3 regions of the Shewanella sp. SM68 genome follow, and region 3 is predicted to be linked to each of the others. Evidence: predicted binding sites of a transcription regulator. Region 3 holds the regulator's gene; each other region holds the start of a gene.

Region 1 (5,452 bases), on a different contig from region 3:
CGAGTTTCTTAAACAAACTGAAGGCAGCGCCATTCGTCGCATTGGACATAAACGTTGGCTACGTAATATTGCAGTAGCACTGGGTAACGCTCCCGCGAGCCCAAGCATTATTGCCGCACTTAACGCCCGCAATCACAGCGAAGATATCGATGAGATAGTGCGTGAGCATATTGAATGGGCGCTTAATGCCCAGCAATCGCGCCTTGCTGAAAGCGCAGCAACTGAACAACAAAAAGCCCGCCGCAAAACCGAGCGCATGGTGCGCATTATCGAAAAAGGCTTACCGCGAGATGCTTAAGTTAGTCGGCAAGCAATAAACAACAACGGATGCATAAGCATCCGCTGTTACTAACTCAATAAACTCAGTAAAAAAATATTTCACTCAAGCATAATATTAACCAAGGCGGTGACGTAGTTCTCGCGTGGCATCGACCATGTTTTTCAGTGCGGGTTCGACTTCATCCCAAGTACGGGTTTTTAGGCCACAATCTGGGTTGACCCACAGCTGACGTACGGGCACTTTTTGCGCCGCTTTCTCGATTAAGTGCACCATGGCCTCCACACTTGGAGTGTTTGGCGAGTGAATGTCGTACACACCGGGACCGATTTCATTGGGATATTCAAAATCTTCGAAGGCATTGAGTAACTCCATCCGTGAACGCGAAGTCTCGATAGTGATCACATCGGCATCCATGGCGGCAATCGCGGTAATCGTATCATTGAACTCGCTGTAACACATGTGGGTGTGGATTTGAGTCTCATCAATAACCCCTGCAGCGCTGAGTTTAAAGGCATTCACCGCCCAATCTAAATAGGCTTGCCACTCACTTTGTTTCAATGGCAGACCTTCACGGAAGGCTGGCTCATCAATTTGTATAATGCCAATACCTGCATTTTGTAAATCCACCACTTCATCACGGATCGCCAGCGCCAGCTGAGTCGCAATCACATCGCGGCCGATATCTTCACGGGCGAATGACCAATGCAGAATCGTCACAGGGCCAGTTAACATGCCTTTTACAGGCTTGTCTGTTAGGCTCTGGGCAAACTCGGCCCAATCGACCGTCATCGCCTTTGGACGACTAACATCGCCATAAATCAATGGCGGCTTAACACAGCGTGAGCCATAACTTTGCACCCAACCATTTTTAGTAAAACCAACGCCCGCAAGCTGCTCACCAAAGTATTCCACCATATCGTTGCGCTCGGCCTCACCATGAACCAGCACATCGATACCGAGTTTAAGCTGGCGGTCGATAGTATCGCGGGTGACTTGCTGCAATTGTTCGGTATATTGTGCATCACTTAGCTCGCCCTTGCGCCAGCGACTGCGTAGTCCACGGATTGCCGGTGTTTGTGGGAAGGAACCAATGGTAGTGGTCGGCAACAGAGGTAAACGATACTTCTGCTGCTGCACAGCTTGGCGTACGCTAAAATCACTGACACGCTCATAATCGGCAGATGTCAACGCGGCAACGCGGGCAATCACTTGACTGTCGGCGGCCTGCGCTTTCGCCTCACGGCGTGCCAAACAGGTTTGCACAATCTCTTTTGCCGCGATAGATTCAGGTGCCAGTAGCAATTGGCGCACATTGGCCAGTTCGAGTAATTTCTGCTTCGCAAACGCGAGTTGTTGACGCAGCGCGGGCTCAAGCGTGGCTTCCACCTCTAAATCCACAGGGCTGTGCAGGAGTGAGCAAGAGGTACCGATCCACAAGCGATCTCCGAGATCACGGGCAACCGCGCCTATGCGTTCGGCAATCAAATCCGCCTCTGCCGCCCACACGTTGCGGCCATTGACCACACCCGCCGACAGAATTTGATCTTGACCAAGCGCATTGGCAAAGACTGCCAATTGATCCGGCGCTGTGACTAAATCGATATGCAACCCCGCGACCGGCAAGGCCGATACCAGCGCTTGATGGTGTGCGATACCGCCGTAATAACTGGTAAGAAGGATCTTCACCTTCGCAGTGCTGAGGGCTTGATACGCCTCAGTGATCGCTGCTTGCCATTCGCCATCCAATTCCAATGCGAGCATGGGCTCATCGAGCTGTACCCATTGCACTCCCTGAGTAGCAAAACGCGCCAAAATGTCAGCATAAGCAGCTAATAAATTGGGTAATAAGCTTAACTTATCAAACTCTTGGCCCACAGTTTTAGCAAGGAACAAGTAGCTAACAGGGCCGAGTAGCACAGGTTTGGCTTTATAGCCTAGCGCTTGCGCTTCGCTGACTTCCTCAAAAAACTGCTCATAGGCAATCGAAAACACTTGGTTTTGCGTGAGTTCAGGTACTAGATAGTGATAGTTAGTATTGAAATACTTGGTCATTTCAGAGGCTGGCGCATCTTGGCCCGTTGGCGCTCTGCCGCGGGCAACACGGAATAAAGTATCGAGATCGATGCCCCCTTCACCACGGTGACGTTCAGGAATAGCATTTAAGGTCGCGCTTAAGGTCAGTACTTGATCATAAAAGGCAAAATCACCCACGGGAACTTGCTCAATGCCAGCAGCCGTTTGCCACTGCCAATGGGTGCGGCGAAGTTCGCTCGCCACTTCACGCAATTGCGCCTGAGTGCTCTCACCACGCCAGTATTTTTCTAAGGCAAATTTCAATTCACGACGACGCCCAATACGGGGAAACCCAAGACTATTTAATTGCATACTCTATCTTCCTTTATTTGAGATAAGCCACATTCGGCACTTGCACCCACCAGATTGTTTTCTCTTGGCACTTTTCAGCACTTCAGCCTTGATAAATAACAATGGGCGTCTGGACGTCTAGAAGTTTATTGTGTTAGTCTCTATGCCAGCAACCGAATTGATTTCAAGCACAACATGAGCGAAATTCACTTGGAGTGAACATGATCGAACTAAGACACCTGCGAACCTTAATGGCCCTGAAAGAAAGCGGCAGTTTGGCGGGCGCAGCCAAAAAACGTTTTGTCACTCAATCCGCCCTCTCCCACCAGATTAAGGAGTTGGAGCAAAGGATTAACTCGCCCATTTTTGTGCGTAAGAGTAAGCCACTGTCATTCACCCAAGAAGGTGCACGCCTGCTGCATCTGGCCGAAGAAATTTTGCCTAAGGTGTTAGAAACCGAGACAGATTTGAAGAATGGGCTGGAAACCGAAACCAATCAGTTGCGTGTCGGCATTGAGTGCCATAGCTGTTTTCGCTGGTTAATGCCTGTAATGGAGCAATTTAGACAAGATCATCCGACAGCCGAGTTAGACTTGTCGAGCCGCCACTTGTTCGACTCGCTCAATGCCTTAGAAATGGGTGAACTGGATATTGTATTAACCTCAGATCCTGTGCCTGGGCATTCACTCGCCTACCAGCATTTGTTTGATTTTGAAGTGAAGTTAGTGGTTGCTAAGGATCATCCTTTAGCGAAAGAAGCCTATGTCACCCCTAAGCAATTAGCACACTTGCCTATTATCAGTTATCCAGTGCCGTTGACGCGTTTAGACATTTATCGCCACTTTTTAGAGCCTGCGGGCATAGAGGCGGGCGAGCAAAAAACCTGTGATTTAACCATGATGTTATTGCAACGCATCGCCTGTAAAGACGGCATAGCCGCACTGCCAAGTTGGTCGATTAATGAAGGACATGGACTGAGTCTCGCTACGGTAAAACTCGGCCAAGAAGGTCTGAAACGACCGCTATTTGGTGCCTATCGCCGCCACAGTGCTAACTCTGCATTGATCCAAAATTGGTTACAACTGGTGGCGAGGGAAGGTTTATCCCGCCAGCAGAAGACGAATTAATGCGGGTGACATTGAGTAAAAAAGCCTGCGAATGCAGGCTTGTTTATTGAGTCAAATGACTATTTCATAGCATCGACAAATTACAGCGGATTCATCAACAATCCACGCATAGACAAGACACGGCGCAGTATCAACCCTGATGAATTAGGATTACGGGTCTGACGCAAATTATGGGCGATCATAAATTCTTGACGCAGATCCTGATCGAGATCTAACGCCTCGAACGCTTCGATGGTTAAGGTCTGTTGTTGATTATCAATCAATGACTTAATCACACTTAAAGGAAATGACTGTTCGGCATTAGCATTTAAATAGGCAAATGCGGTCAGTGCGATAATTTGGCCGAACACACTGAACAGAGCTAAGGTTTGCACTTCGTCAGCATCAACCTCCACACCTTCCATATCCGCTAAGCTATCTACCGCATCCGTTGCAATATCTTCAGTCAGCTTCCAATAACCTTGGACCAACTTTTTATAGGGCTGTGGCAGTTCATCGAGGCGTTCTTTTAAATAGAACGTAAAGGCGTAGCGATAGATATTAACTTGACCTAAGCGGATCAAAGCTTCTTTCAACGAGCGAGTTTTGTGATTTTCCACTACAGCAGCCTGTGCGGAATTACTGCGCATAAGCATGTGCGCTGCCAATGCGGGATCGCTCGAGATAATGTCAATCACATTACGAATGTCACCTTCAGCAAGGATCGCTTTTTTGAGTGGAATTAGAATCCCTCGGCGGCCAATCACTTGCTCTTCGTTCGCTATGATAGCTCTAACTTGAGTAAAAACCTGTTGCTCAAGATCAGTCATAAGACACTTTACACCTGTTTATTAACAATAAGATGATTCGGTTACAGCTCACATCATACCTAAAATACTAAGAATTTCAGCCATAAACAGCAGAGTAAAATATAAATTACTCCTATTTAGTTATGACTGCCCGCTAACACTATAGATAACGACAATTAAACCACTCTACTAAAACGATATTCAAGACTATACCTATTTTAAGATTTATTCTTTGAACTCAGCGTAAAAAATAAAAAGCCAGACTGAGTCTGGCTTTGTTATTAGATAGCTCATTAATATTTAGAAGCGGTAGCCCACAGTGAAACGAATATCACGGCCTCGACCTGAGTAATAACCATTATATGTTCCACCACCATAATAGCCTGCGCTAACATAATCTTTATCGAATACATTATCGATACGCAGACTGGCAAGCCAAGCATCACGATTATAATTCAAGGCTAAATTACCAAGCACGTAACTTGCTAGCTTATCACCTTGATTAGCGTTATCGCCTTCGATAAAACGATCCCCCGTGTAGATAGCTTCGGCAAATACTTGGAAATGCTCAGCAAAATCCATGCTGACATAACCGCGTCCCGTGTGTTTTGCCACCCAAGACAGCTCTTTGCCATCGTTAGCACCATCGGTAAATTCGGCGTCGGTATAGTTATATTCCAGCCCTAGCTGCAGCGCTTTAGTGATCTGCCAATCCCAATCGGCACCCGCGCCATAACGACGAGAAGCGTCGGCATTAACGTTTGCACCGTTGAAATTTCCACCTATGGGTTTAACTGCACTCGAGTCATAAACAATTTCATCCTCTAAATCGAGACGATATAGGCTGACTCGTAGGGTTTGACTAGCGACAGCCCAATCCCAACCCGCCTCAT
Region 2 (5,452 bases), on a different contig from region 3:
CAACACTATCGGTGATACTTTAGTGGCCGATATCCAAGGTGATGATAACGATATTACTATCACTCAAAAAGGCGATGTCAACGGTGCGGAGTTCCAAGTATGGGGCGATAGCAACGATGTTGACTTGAAACAAAAAGGCGATGCGAACTTCGCGACCTTTGGTGCATACGGTACAGATAATGACTTCGATTTATCTTCTAAAGGCGATAACAACGAAATCATTGCCTTCGCTGATGGTGAAGATAACAGTATTGAAGTCAGCCAAGAAGGCGATGAGAACTTTGCTTATGTAGATACCGTGGGTAGCGATAACGAAGTTGATGTTGAGCAAGATGGCGCTGAGAACGAAACATTGATTTCTGTTGCTGGCAACAACAATGCCGATGTCAGCGCACTTCAAAGTGGCGATCTTAACGTTATTGACCTGATTATTGAAGGTGATGAAAACACCGCGCAAATTACTCAATCAGGTAACGGTAACTGGGTAGGCGGCGATAACGACACTTCATTTGCTTCAAATTCATTTGGCGTTAGCGGTGACAATAACAGCCTGTCAATCACTCAAACGGGTAATGACAACTTAGTGTTAGGTTCTCAAGCAGGCACTAACAACAGCATCAACGTGAACCAATCAGGCAATATGAACGTTGCCACTGTAGTGCAATACTAGTCAATACTGTTAAACCACCACAGCTAAACTCTTTAGTGGTGGTTTATAAAAAGGGTATTAAACAAAAAGCGGGAATGTTTAAATAAACATTCCCGCTTTTCTATGTTGATATGCTAGTAATCATTAACATTAACCACTCACAGCGAAAAGCTAACGACCAATATCTTTAACTGACTAACTGCACAGCTCAAAGTGAGTTTGATAGGTTTGCGCCCAACGTAAAAGCTCAACCCGATTACGAGACTGTGTCTTGCGGAAAATAGAAGAAATATGCGCCTTCACTGTATGTTCGCTGATACATAACCTATGAGCGATTTCTTTATTTCTCGCACCACTCGATACGAATTGAATGATAGTGCGTTCACGGGATGTCAGCATCTGCAGCATAGCCACAGTATCAGAGGGCATTTCATTATTACCTTCTAACTTTTGTACGACACGGCGGAACATTTTGCTTAGCAAAGTTCTATCGTACCAAAGTTCCTCTGCCACCATTTTACGTAAACCCGTTAACATCAGATCCATACGTTGATCGGCAAATAAAATACCTCGAATGCCGAGCAACATTGCAGATTCTTGGTCTAAGGAGTCTCGCTCAACTTGATACAGCGCCACAGGAAAATGTGACACTAATCGCGAAGCTAACAGAGGTATCCCTTTGTTATCTAATGCAGAACCTTTTTGGGTGATCAGATAAAAACTACGGCGACTCTTGTCTAAATCCAGTTCTGCCGCATGCTTTACTATACGCGTTTTCAAACCTATGGATTCAGCGAGTAACGCTAAATGACATGGCGCGGCCATTTGGTGTAAAAAAACCAATTCATTAATTGTGCTCAATGACTCTCCTCCCTGAAAAGTATTCTCTATTGCAAAATGGTATGTTTGACTCGTCTTTTTAGTTAGATTTTTCAACATTCCATTAACCTAGTTAATTCTGACTAGTTAACGATTGAAAAACATCACCCAAATGTACTATTCCCTGTTTAATGCTAGTAGGTTCGACTAACTCACCACAATAAAATGGAATAACAGTCAAAAATACCGTTTTACTTGGCCAACGCCCAGCACCTAATACTTTCCAACTATGACGTTATCAATCCAAAGTTGCAACACAAAGAAAACACAATAACAACACTAAAGTATGACAACTCAATGTCATCACACTCACACCATACATTTCAGGGAAGAAAGTCTTACAACTCGAACAGAGAGCATCACCCACTTTTAGCCGCTAAATCCTCTGCTTGAGTCTCGCGATTTGTTTATCTTGAAAACGAGACAGTAAAGCTAACGCGACAATTGCACCAATGAGGGCAAGAAACATGTCAGATTGGGTATCCCATACATAGCCTTGAGTCCCTAAAAAGGCTTCCGCCCCTTCGCCGGTTGCCACAGCAACCCACCATTCGATCAGTTCATAAAACGCCGAAAAAGCGAGCACAAAACAAGTGGCAAGAAACGCACACCAAGCCCCAGGTTTAACAGCTTGATTACGCAACATAATTTCACGGGCAAGCATAGCTGGGATAAAACCTTGCGCAAAATGACCCACTTTATCGTAATTATTACGTTCTGAACCCATCCAATCGGCAATCGTGTCGAATAACGGCACTTCAGCGTAAGTATAATGAGCGCCTACAAACAACACACAGCAGTGTATTAAGACGAGAAAATATACTAAAGGTGTTAGTGGAAAACGTTTACGAGTAAAGAATAAAATCGGTACAGCAATCAATGCAGGCAAGGCTTCGAGCCACCATGTGAAAGGATCTGCGGGTTTTATCGCCGACCACACCAAAACTGAGAGGTAAATACCGCACCATGCGATTTTGTTATTCAATGTTTCTTCCTCTTATGCGATATTGTTCTAAATTTAGAATATTAACTTTAGCCATCTAGCCCTCCACACTGAGCAAAAAAAGTGCTACTTTGGTGGGTGAAGGTTGTGAGCATATCATAAGAAACATTTCTATTAATTAGAGGGTACCCATATCATGGCGAAACATTCGCTGGACAAGGATAAGATCAAGATCCTGCTGTTGGAAGGCGTCCACCAATCTGCGGTCGATGTATTTGAACGTGCGGGATACACCAATATCGAATACCACAAAGCTTCCTTAAGCGATGAAGCCTTACTTGAGTCCATTAAAGATGCGCATTTTGTGGGACTTCGTTCGCGTACCCAATTAACTGCAGAGGTGCTGAAACGTGCCGAGAAGTTAATCGCGATAGGATGTTTCTGTATTGGAACCAACCAAGTTGACCTTGCCACCGCCGAATCCCTTGGTATCCCAGTATTTAACGCTCCCTTCTCAAACACTCGCAGTGTTGCAGAACTCGTGATTGGCGAAATCATTATGTTGATGCGGGGTATCCCTGAACGCAACGCTATCGCTCACCGTGGCGGCTGGATGAAAACCGCAGCGGGCAGCTATGAAGTGCGTGGTAAAACCTTAGGTGTGATTGGTTACGGCCATATTGGTACTCAACTTGGCATTCTGGCGGAAACCTTAGGTATGCGCGTCGTGTTCTTCGATATCGAAGACAAACTGCCACTAGGTAACGCACAACAAGTCCATTCGTTGGAACTCCTATTAGCACAAGCTGATGTAGTAAGCTTACATGTCCCTGAAACTCCACAAACAAAAGACATGATAGGCGCTGCCGAGTTTGCAGCAATGAAAAAGGGCAGCATCTTTATCAACGCATCACGCGGTACTGTAGTCGATATTGAAGCTTTAACCGTTGCGTTAAAAGAACGTCACCTCGCAGGTGCCGCAATCGATGTGTTCCCCGTTGAACCACAATCGAATGACGATGAATTTATCAGTCCTCTACGCGGTTTAGACAATGTTCTACTCACGCCGCATGTCGGCGGTAGCACGGCCGAAGCCCAAGAAAACATTGGTATCGAAGTCGCGGGTAAGCTCGCTAAATACTCAGACAACGGCTCAACCGTTTCTGCGGTTAACTTCCCTGAAGTGTCATTACCAACGCATAAAGGCACCTCGCGCTTGCTGCATATTCACCAAAACCGTCCGGGCGTGTTGATCAAGATCAACCAAGCCTTCTCGGAAAAAGGCATCAACATCGCCGCCCAATATTTGCAGACCACCGCAGAAATTGGTTATGTCGTGATGGAAGTCGACACAACTCAAGCGGAAGAAGCCTTAGTTGAACTCAAAGCGATTGAAGGTACATTGCGTACCCGCGTGCTGTTTTAAACTTTAAACTCCACTCGCTTTAAGCCTATCGACTAAAGCACACATATTAAGGCGCACAGATCATTCACAGATATGTGCGCCTTATGCTTTTGAGCTAACTGGAATTCCGTTACAATCTAGCCTCTCACATCGTCTTCATTTTCAGGATCTCGCTATGACTATTTCAGTTTCTACGCCCCATTGGGATCTGGACGCTACCTTGCCTCCACTTATGCTTGCCAACTTATCTCATTTGGGCCTCATCAAAGTCGTTGGAGAACAAGGCCGCAGTTTTATCCATGGCCAAGTGACCACAGATATCAGCTCATTGGCCACGGATCAATGGCGCTGGGGCGCCCATTGCGATCCTAAAGGTAAAATGCTGGCAAGTTTCAGAACCTTTGCCATTCAAGATGCACTCTTTATGTTGATGCCAAAGGATGCCATCGAAGTCGATTTACCCCAGTTACAAAAATATGCCGTGTTTAGTAAAGCCACCCTAAGCAATGCATCCGCTGAATGGACTCTGCTCGGGGTTGCCGGTGAACAGGCAAGCCAATTCGTGAACAAACATTTTGGTGACATTCAGCAAGAGCTCACTCTCATTGAAAAGGGTGCGATTTTAAAAGACGCTGAACGTTTTATTTTAGTATTAACACCAAATGCCGCAGCGGCTTTAGTTGCGCAATCGGAACTGAGTGTATTTGACGCCAGTGCATGGCAAGCGTTAGAGATTGCAGCGGGTTACCCCAACCTTGCCGCCAGCCATGCCAGTCAGTACGTACCGCAGATGTGTAATCTACAAGCGGTTAACGGTATCAGCTTCAATAAGGGCTGTTACATGGGACAAGAAACCATAGCGCGAATGAAATATCGCGGTGGTAATAAACGCGCCCTGTATATTTTGCGCGGTCACACCAATCTTCAAATCACCCTAGCATCAGGCCTCGAAATCGCGATGGAAGACAGTTTTCGCCGTGGCGGTCAAATCATTGAGTTTGTACAGCGCGGCAACCAAGTCTTGTTAACCGCCGTACTTCCTAATGACACGGCTAATGATACTCAGCTACGTTTTGCCGACGATGAACAATCACATTTAACGCTCCAAGCCCTGCCCTACTCATTAGATGAAGCGTAATACTTTGATTTAATATGATTAGTATAAAATATTGAAGCAGAATAAAGGCGCCAATGGCGCCTTTCTCTTAGTCAATGCACTTCGAGCATCAATTTTCTAAATAAGTATCTCGAATGGCAATTGCTTCTGGCAGTGTAGCGCGGCGCGAATTGTGATCACTTGTCGCGCTAATGTTGATCACACTATATCAGCTAATCGCCTCACTTTTTACCCATCCCAATTAAACCGCTTTAAAGGTGGTATAAACCACCTTTAAACACCTCGTAAACTCTCCCTACTAACACACTTCCTAGATCACGCAACTGTATTTCATTTTGAATTTCGAAAGAAAACCTATGGTGTTTTCTGTGGTTAAATCTCTTTAACCGATAAAAAGGGTCTGAATATGCCATTGCGCGTTTTAGGAACTATTTTATTCTGAGATTCATAACCAGATAC
Region 3 (5,452 bases):
CGGCAAGATTGAACTCACTTCCGCGAAAGTCGAAGCCATGGCACCGGGCCGTGGGGTGATCAAGTTCCGCGAAGTGAATCTTAAAAAAGCAGATGAGCTGTACTTTATCCAAGGCAAAGTGGCGGTGCACACCAATGGTGCAACCCACAATGTGCCTATGCTCGCTAACCTGATGTCGGATAACGCTGTGTGGGTTCACCCCGTCACTGCGGGCAAATTAGGCATCAGCAATGGCGACCCAATCCGCCTCACCAGCAGTGTTGGCACAGAAGAAGGCCATGCCTTAGTCACGCCGGGCATTCGCCAAGATACTGTGTTTGCTTACATGGGCTTTGGTTCTAAAAACAAAGAGTTGGTCAGAGCAACGGGCAAAGGTATCCACTGCGGTAACTTACTGCCGCACGTTACTGCTCCTGTGTGTGGCATGACAGTGCACACCACGGGCGTCACGCTGGCAAAGCGCTAATCGGAGGCTTAAATGAATAAACGATATGTAATGGTGCACGACGAGAATAAGTGCATCGGCTGCCAAGCTTGTAACGTGGCGTGTCGCAGTGAAAATGGCGTACCCGAAGGCGTAACTCGTCTGCAAGTGCGTGTGGAAGGCCCCTTTGGTGAGATGCCCAATCTGCATTTCAAATATCACAGGGTATCTTGCCAGCAATGTGAAGATGCACCCTGCGTTAAAGTGTGCCCAACAGGCGCGGCCTATGTGGGTGAAGATGGCATTATCTCTATCCATACCGAGAAGTGTGTCGGTTGTATGTACTGTGTGGCAGCGTGCCCTTATAAAGTGCGCTTTATGAACCCAGAAACCAAGGCCGCGGATAAGTGTAACTTCTGTAAAGACAGTCGTTTAGCACGGGGCGAAGAGCCAGCGTGTGTGACTGTGTGTCCAACCGATGCCTTAGTGTTTGGTGATGCTAATGATCCAAGCAGTGAAGTGGCCATCATGCTCAACACTAAAATCACTTACCAAGATAAAACCCATTTGGGCACTAAACCTAGGGTATATCGCGTTCCTACCAAAAGAGGGGGGATTTGATTATGAACAATACTTGGGGCGACATGGCGCAATATGATCCTGTCACTTGGCACTGGGTCATCGCCGTTTACCTGTTTATGGCGGGTTTATCCGCGGGCAGTTTACTGATTGGCATTGGTTTGCGCTGGGCGAATAAGGAACTCAGCGCGGGAGCTGAAAGCAGCATTCTTAAGGCGGCAGCGATTATTGGACCTGTGGCAATTAGCTTAGGTTTAGCTTGCTTAGTGTTTGATTTAACCAAACCATTCCACTTTTGGCTGATCTTAATTCACTATAACTTCCAGTCAGTTATGGCAATCGGGGTGCTGGCGCTGCTGGCCTATTCTCCCTTGGCCTTTGCATACGCCATTATTGTGCTGCGGAATGACTTACCAAAATGGGGTTTGGGTTTCCTAACACCTATCGCTAAGTTACTTATGCCATTTCGAAAGCTGATTGAAGTATTGTTGTTTGTCCTCGCCATTGGCGTAGGGGCTTACACTGGCTTCTTAATTTCGGCGATGAATGCCTATCCTATGCTCAACACTGCGGTACTGCCTGCGCTGTTTTTAGTGTCAGGTCTATCGGCGGGCGCTGCGGCAAATGCGGTACTGGCGTTGCTGATGTTTAAGACGGACAGCCACGACAAAACCTTAGTGAAGATGCACGGTTTAGAATTGCCTGTGATGGCGATTGAAATCCTGTTCCTGTTCATGTTGTTCTGCGCCTTGTACTTCAAGGGCGGCGCGGCGGCTGCGGCCTTAGCATCGTTAACTTCTGGGCTATGGGCAAGCGTGTTCTGGATAGGCGTTGTCGGTATAGGTTTTGGTATTCCATTGCTGTTTATGCTGCTACCCGCCGCGACTCGCCACACTAAGGGGGCGATGATCATGGTGGCTTGTGCGAGCTTAACGGGCGTACTCGCCTTAAGACACTTTATTGTGTACGCAGGGCAAAGCTATTTAAGCTGAGTGTAATCTGGCTTTACATATTGATAGATAAAGAAAAAGCACTGGCAATGTCAGTGCTTTTTTATTGTTTGAATCTTGAGAAGGTTTGCCAGTACAAGCAGGACGCTTATTGGGGTAATAACTCGATAACCGACTTCACCGTTAGCACTAAGGCGCTGATACTGCACAGGACTAACGTCGCCATTTTTGTCTTCTCTTTATCGACACGGCCCACTAATCGTCCTGCGACTAAGTAACCTAAAATCACTGAGGGGAGCAGCATCAACGACAGCCACAGATGTTTTAATTCTAATAAGCCAGTGATCGCTAAAATGATCAGTGCAATCATGGAGCTAAAAATGAAGAAGGCCGACAGGGCTGCGCGAAACTGCGAGGCATCTTTGCCTGCCAACAAAATCGCCATCGGTGGGCCACCAATCGCGGCGATATTGCCGAAGATCCCTGAAACCACACCTGCACCGAAGAGGGTTTTCTTATTCACTGGCAGGCTGAATTTATACAGGCTGAGGATCACTGCGACAGTCACAATGGCGGCGATGGATAAACCCAGTATGGGCTGAGGCGCAAACAGCAACAGGCTCGCGCCGATAAAACCGCCGGGCACGCGACCTATGAGCGCATATTGCAAGCCATTGAATTCTAAGTGACCGCGTTCACGCACTAAGGTCAGCAGGGCGATGGAGAAACCCATAGCAATAACAGGCGCAGGTACAAGTTGTGGATCGACGATATACAGCAAAGGACTGGCGACAACCGCAAGTCCAAACCCAATCAGACTTTGGGTTAAGGCGCCCAGAAACACGACCAGCGAGGCTAAGGCGAGTGTCTGTGGATCTATCATAGAAAACATAGGATTTCCTATATCCCAAACCAACTCAAGATAGTGAAATTTAAAGTTTGAAGTCGCTTGGGTATAAACAAAAAGGGATCGTTAACGATCCCTATTGATGAGCACTGTGATATGACTTTGAAAGCGACGAGTCGTTATTCCATGTCTTCCCACTCTATTCCCATTTGATCCATTAACAACTTGGCTTCGGCGGGAATACTGTCTGGGTTATCTTTTGACAGATCTTCATCGTTGGGCAATGGCTGGCCAGTGTAGGCGTGCAAAAATGCCTCACACAACAGCTCGCTGTTGGTGGCGTGACGCAAATTATTGACCTGACGACGAGTACGTTCGTCCGTGAGGACCTTAAGCACTTTGAGCGGAATAGACACAGTAATTTTTTTTACTTGTTCATTCTTCTTGCCATGTTCAGCATAGGGGCTGATGTATTCCCCATTCCATTCAGTCATTGACTCACCTGTTATAACGCTAAATTCGGGGCAGATTTTAAACCCTTACAAAGAACAGTCAAATTATTGCTACTATTTCTTTGTGATTGCAAACAGATTTCTTTATGTTCAGACGTCTAAACGTCTTCACGCCTATTGACGATGGCGTTGGGCTTAGGTACATTTAGACGTCCAGACATCTCTATCAGTCTATCGAATTTAGGAGTCCACCCATGGCAGAGCGTCAATTAGCCACACTGGCAGTGCGTCAGGGTATCGAAAGCGATACTCAATATGGCGCAGTTGTGCCACCGATTTATTTGTCGACTAATTACGCCTTCGATGGTCATAAAAATCCCCGCGAATTCGATTACAGTCGTTCAGGCAACCCAACGCGCTGCATTTTAGGCGAAGCATTAGCGCAATTAGAAAAGGGTGCCACTGGCATAGTGACCTGCACTGGCATGGCGGCCATCACCTTAGTGACTACTTTGCTCGGCCCCGATGACTTATTAGTTGTGCCCCATGATTGCTATGGTGGTTCCTACCGTTTATTTACCAACTTGGCGAAGAAAGGCCAGTTTAAGCTGATTGTGGTCGACCAAACCGACAGCCAAGCGTTAGCCGCCGCCATTGCGCAGAATCCTAAGATGGTGTGGCTCGAAACCCCATCGAACCCGTTATTGCGTGTGGTGGATATCGAAGCCATTGCTAAGGCGAGCCATGGTGTCGGCGCGCTGGTGGTGGTCGATAACACTTTTTTATCGCCAATATTGCAACAACCCCTATTGTTAGGCGCGGATATCGTTATCCACTCCACCACTAAATATATCAATGGTCATAGCGATGTGGTCGGCGGCGCTGTGGTCGCCAAAGACGCGCAAATCGGCGAAAGCTTACATTGGTGGTCGAACACTCTAGGCTTAACGGGGTCGGCCTTCGACAGTTATCTGACCCTGCGCGGCCTACGTACCTTAGCTGTGCGTATTCGCGAGCATCAAACCAATGCCCAGCGTATTATTGAGGTATTAACGCAAAGCCCTGTGGTGAGCAAAGTCTATTATCCAGGTCTTGCGGATCACCCAGGTCACGCCATTGCGGCCAAGCAACAACAGGGCTTTGGCGCTATGCTGAGCTTTGAGCTCAAAGGCGGCGAGGCCGAAGTGGTGGCCTTTTTAGGTGCACTCAGCTTATTTAGTGTGGCGGAAAGTTTAGGTGGCATCGAAAGTTTAGTGGCAGTGCCCGCAACTATGACCCACAGAGCCATGGAGCCGCAGGCGCGCTTCGAGGCTGGTATTAAGGACACCCTATTGCGTCTATCGGTGGGTATTGAAGATGCCGCCGATTTAGTTGCAGATATTCAAGCAGGATTAGCCGCCGTTGCGGCTTGTCAGTAGAGGAATAATAGATGGCACGTTGTCACTTACATAAATTTGGTGGCTCCAGTTTAGCGGATGCCGATTGTTATCGCCGAGTCGCCCATATCCTGTTAACCCACGGTCATAGTGATGATCTCGTGGTGGTCTCTGCGGCGGGTAAAAGCACGAATTTCCTGTATAAATTATTAGCGCTGCGTGATGCGGGTCAGCTATGGCAAGAAGAATTACAAGTGCTGATCAGCTACCAACAGGGGTTGATTGAGCAGTTGTTGTCGAATGAACAAGCCCGCGATCTGCGTGAGCGTTTGGCCACTGATAAAGCGCAACTCATCAGCTTGTTGTCCTTAGATGAGCGCAATGAATACCAAATCAACCATGTGGTAAGCTTTGGCGAACGTTGGTCGGCACGTTTAATGGCGGCGCTACTGCGCGAATCTGGCGTGGCGGCAAGCCATGTGGATGCCTGTTCAATTTTAGTGGCCGATGAAGCCGCTGTGCCGCAAATTCGGGTACAAGAATCCCGCGCTAAAGTACAAGCCCTATTAGCCGCCCACCCAAATGAACGGCTGGTGATCACCGGCTTTATCTGCGCTAACGAGCGTGGCGATACCTTGTTACTTGGTCGTAATGGTTCAGATTTTAGCGCCAGCCTGATTGCGAGTCTCGCTGATATCGAGCGCGTGACCATTTGGACCGATGTGGAAGGGGTGTTCAACGCCGATCCTAATAAAATCAACGATGCCAAGTTACTGAAAAGCATGTCACTTGCCGAAGCCGATCGCCTAGCGCGTTTAGGCTCG

The links. Region 3 encodes MetJ, which represses methionine synthesis genes. Its sites were predicted from a motif close to TAGACGTCTAGACGTCTA; they were not measured.
Region 1: the regulator MetJ is predicted to act here: its motif matches at 2,776-2,793, upstream of metE (5-methyltetrahydropteroyltriglutamate--homocysteine S-methyltransferase).
Region 2: the regulator MetJ is predicted to act here: its motif matches at 2,562-2,579, upstream of serA (phosphoglycerate dehydrogenase).

What each region holds. Positions count from the first base shown of each region.
Region 1 is NZ_JAKKRU010000002.1:330,865-336,316, forward strand. Features, by position in the region: gene queG (tRNA epoxyqueuosine(34) reductase QueG) at 1-298, shown strand, start outside; gene metE (5-methyltetrahydropteroyltriglutamate--homocysteine S-methyltransferase) at 395-2,665, opposite strand; gene L5M40_RS04545 (LysR family transcriptional regulator) at 2,866-3,771, shown strand; gene L5M40_RS04550 (HDOD domain-containing protein) at 3,852-4,580, opposite strand; gene L5M40_RS04555 (TonB-dependent receptor) at 4,860-5,452, opposite strand, start outside.
Region 2 is NZ_JAKKRU010000004.1:336,368-341,819, forward strand. Features, by position in the region: gene L5M40_RS09455 (curlin) at 1-670, shown strand, start outside; gene L5M40_RS09460 (helix-turn-helix transcriptional regulator) at 845-1,510, opposite strand; gene L5M40_RS09465 (DUF2238 domain-containing protein) at 1,905-2,513, opposite strand; gene serA (phosphoglycerate dehydrogenase) at 2,668-3,897, shown strand; gene ygfZ (tRNA-modifying protein YgfZ) at 4,052-5,014, shown strand.
Region 3 is NZ_JAKKRU010000005.1:135,840-141,291, forward strand. Features, by position in the region: gene phsA (thiosulfate reductase PhsA) at 1-466, shown strand, start outside; gene L5M40_RS10395 (4Fe-4S dicluster domain-containing protein) at 479-1,045, shown strand; gene nrfD (NrfD/PsrC family molybdoenzyme membrane anchor subunit) at 1,048-1,995, shown strand; gene L5M40_RS10405 (sulfite exporter TauE/SafE family protein) at 2,102-2,845, opposite strand; gene metJ (met regulon transcriptional regulator MetJ) at 2,980-3,294, opposite strand; gene metB (cystathionine gamma-synthase) at 3,507-4,670, shown strand; gene L5M40_RS10420 (bifunctional aspartate kinase/homoserine dehydrogenase II) at 4,682-5,452, shown strand, end outside.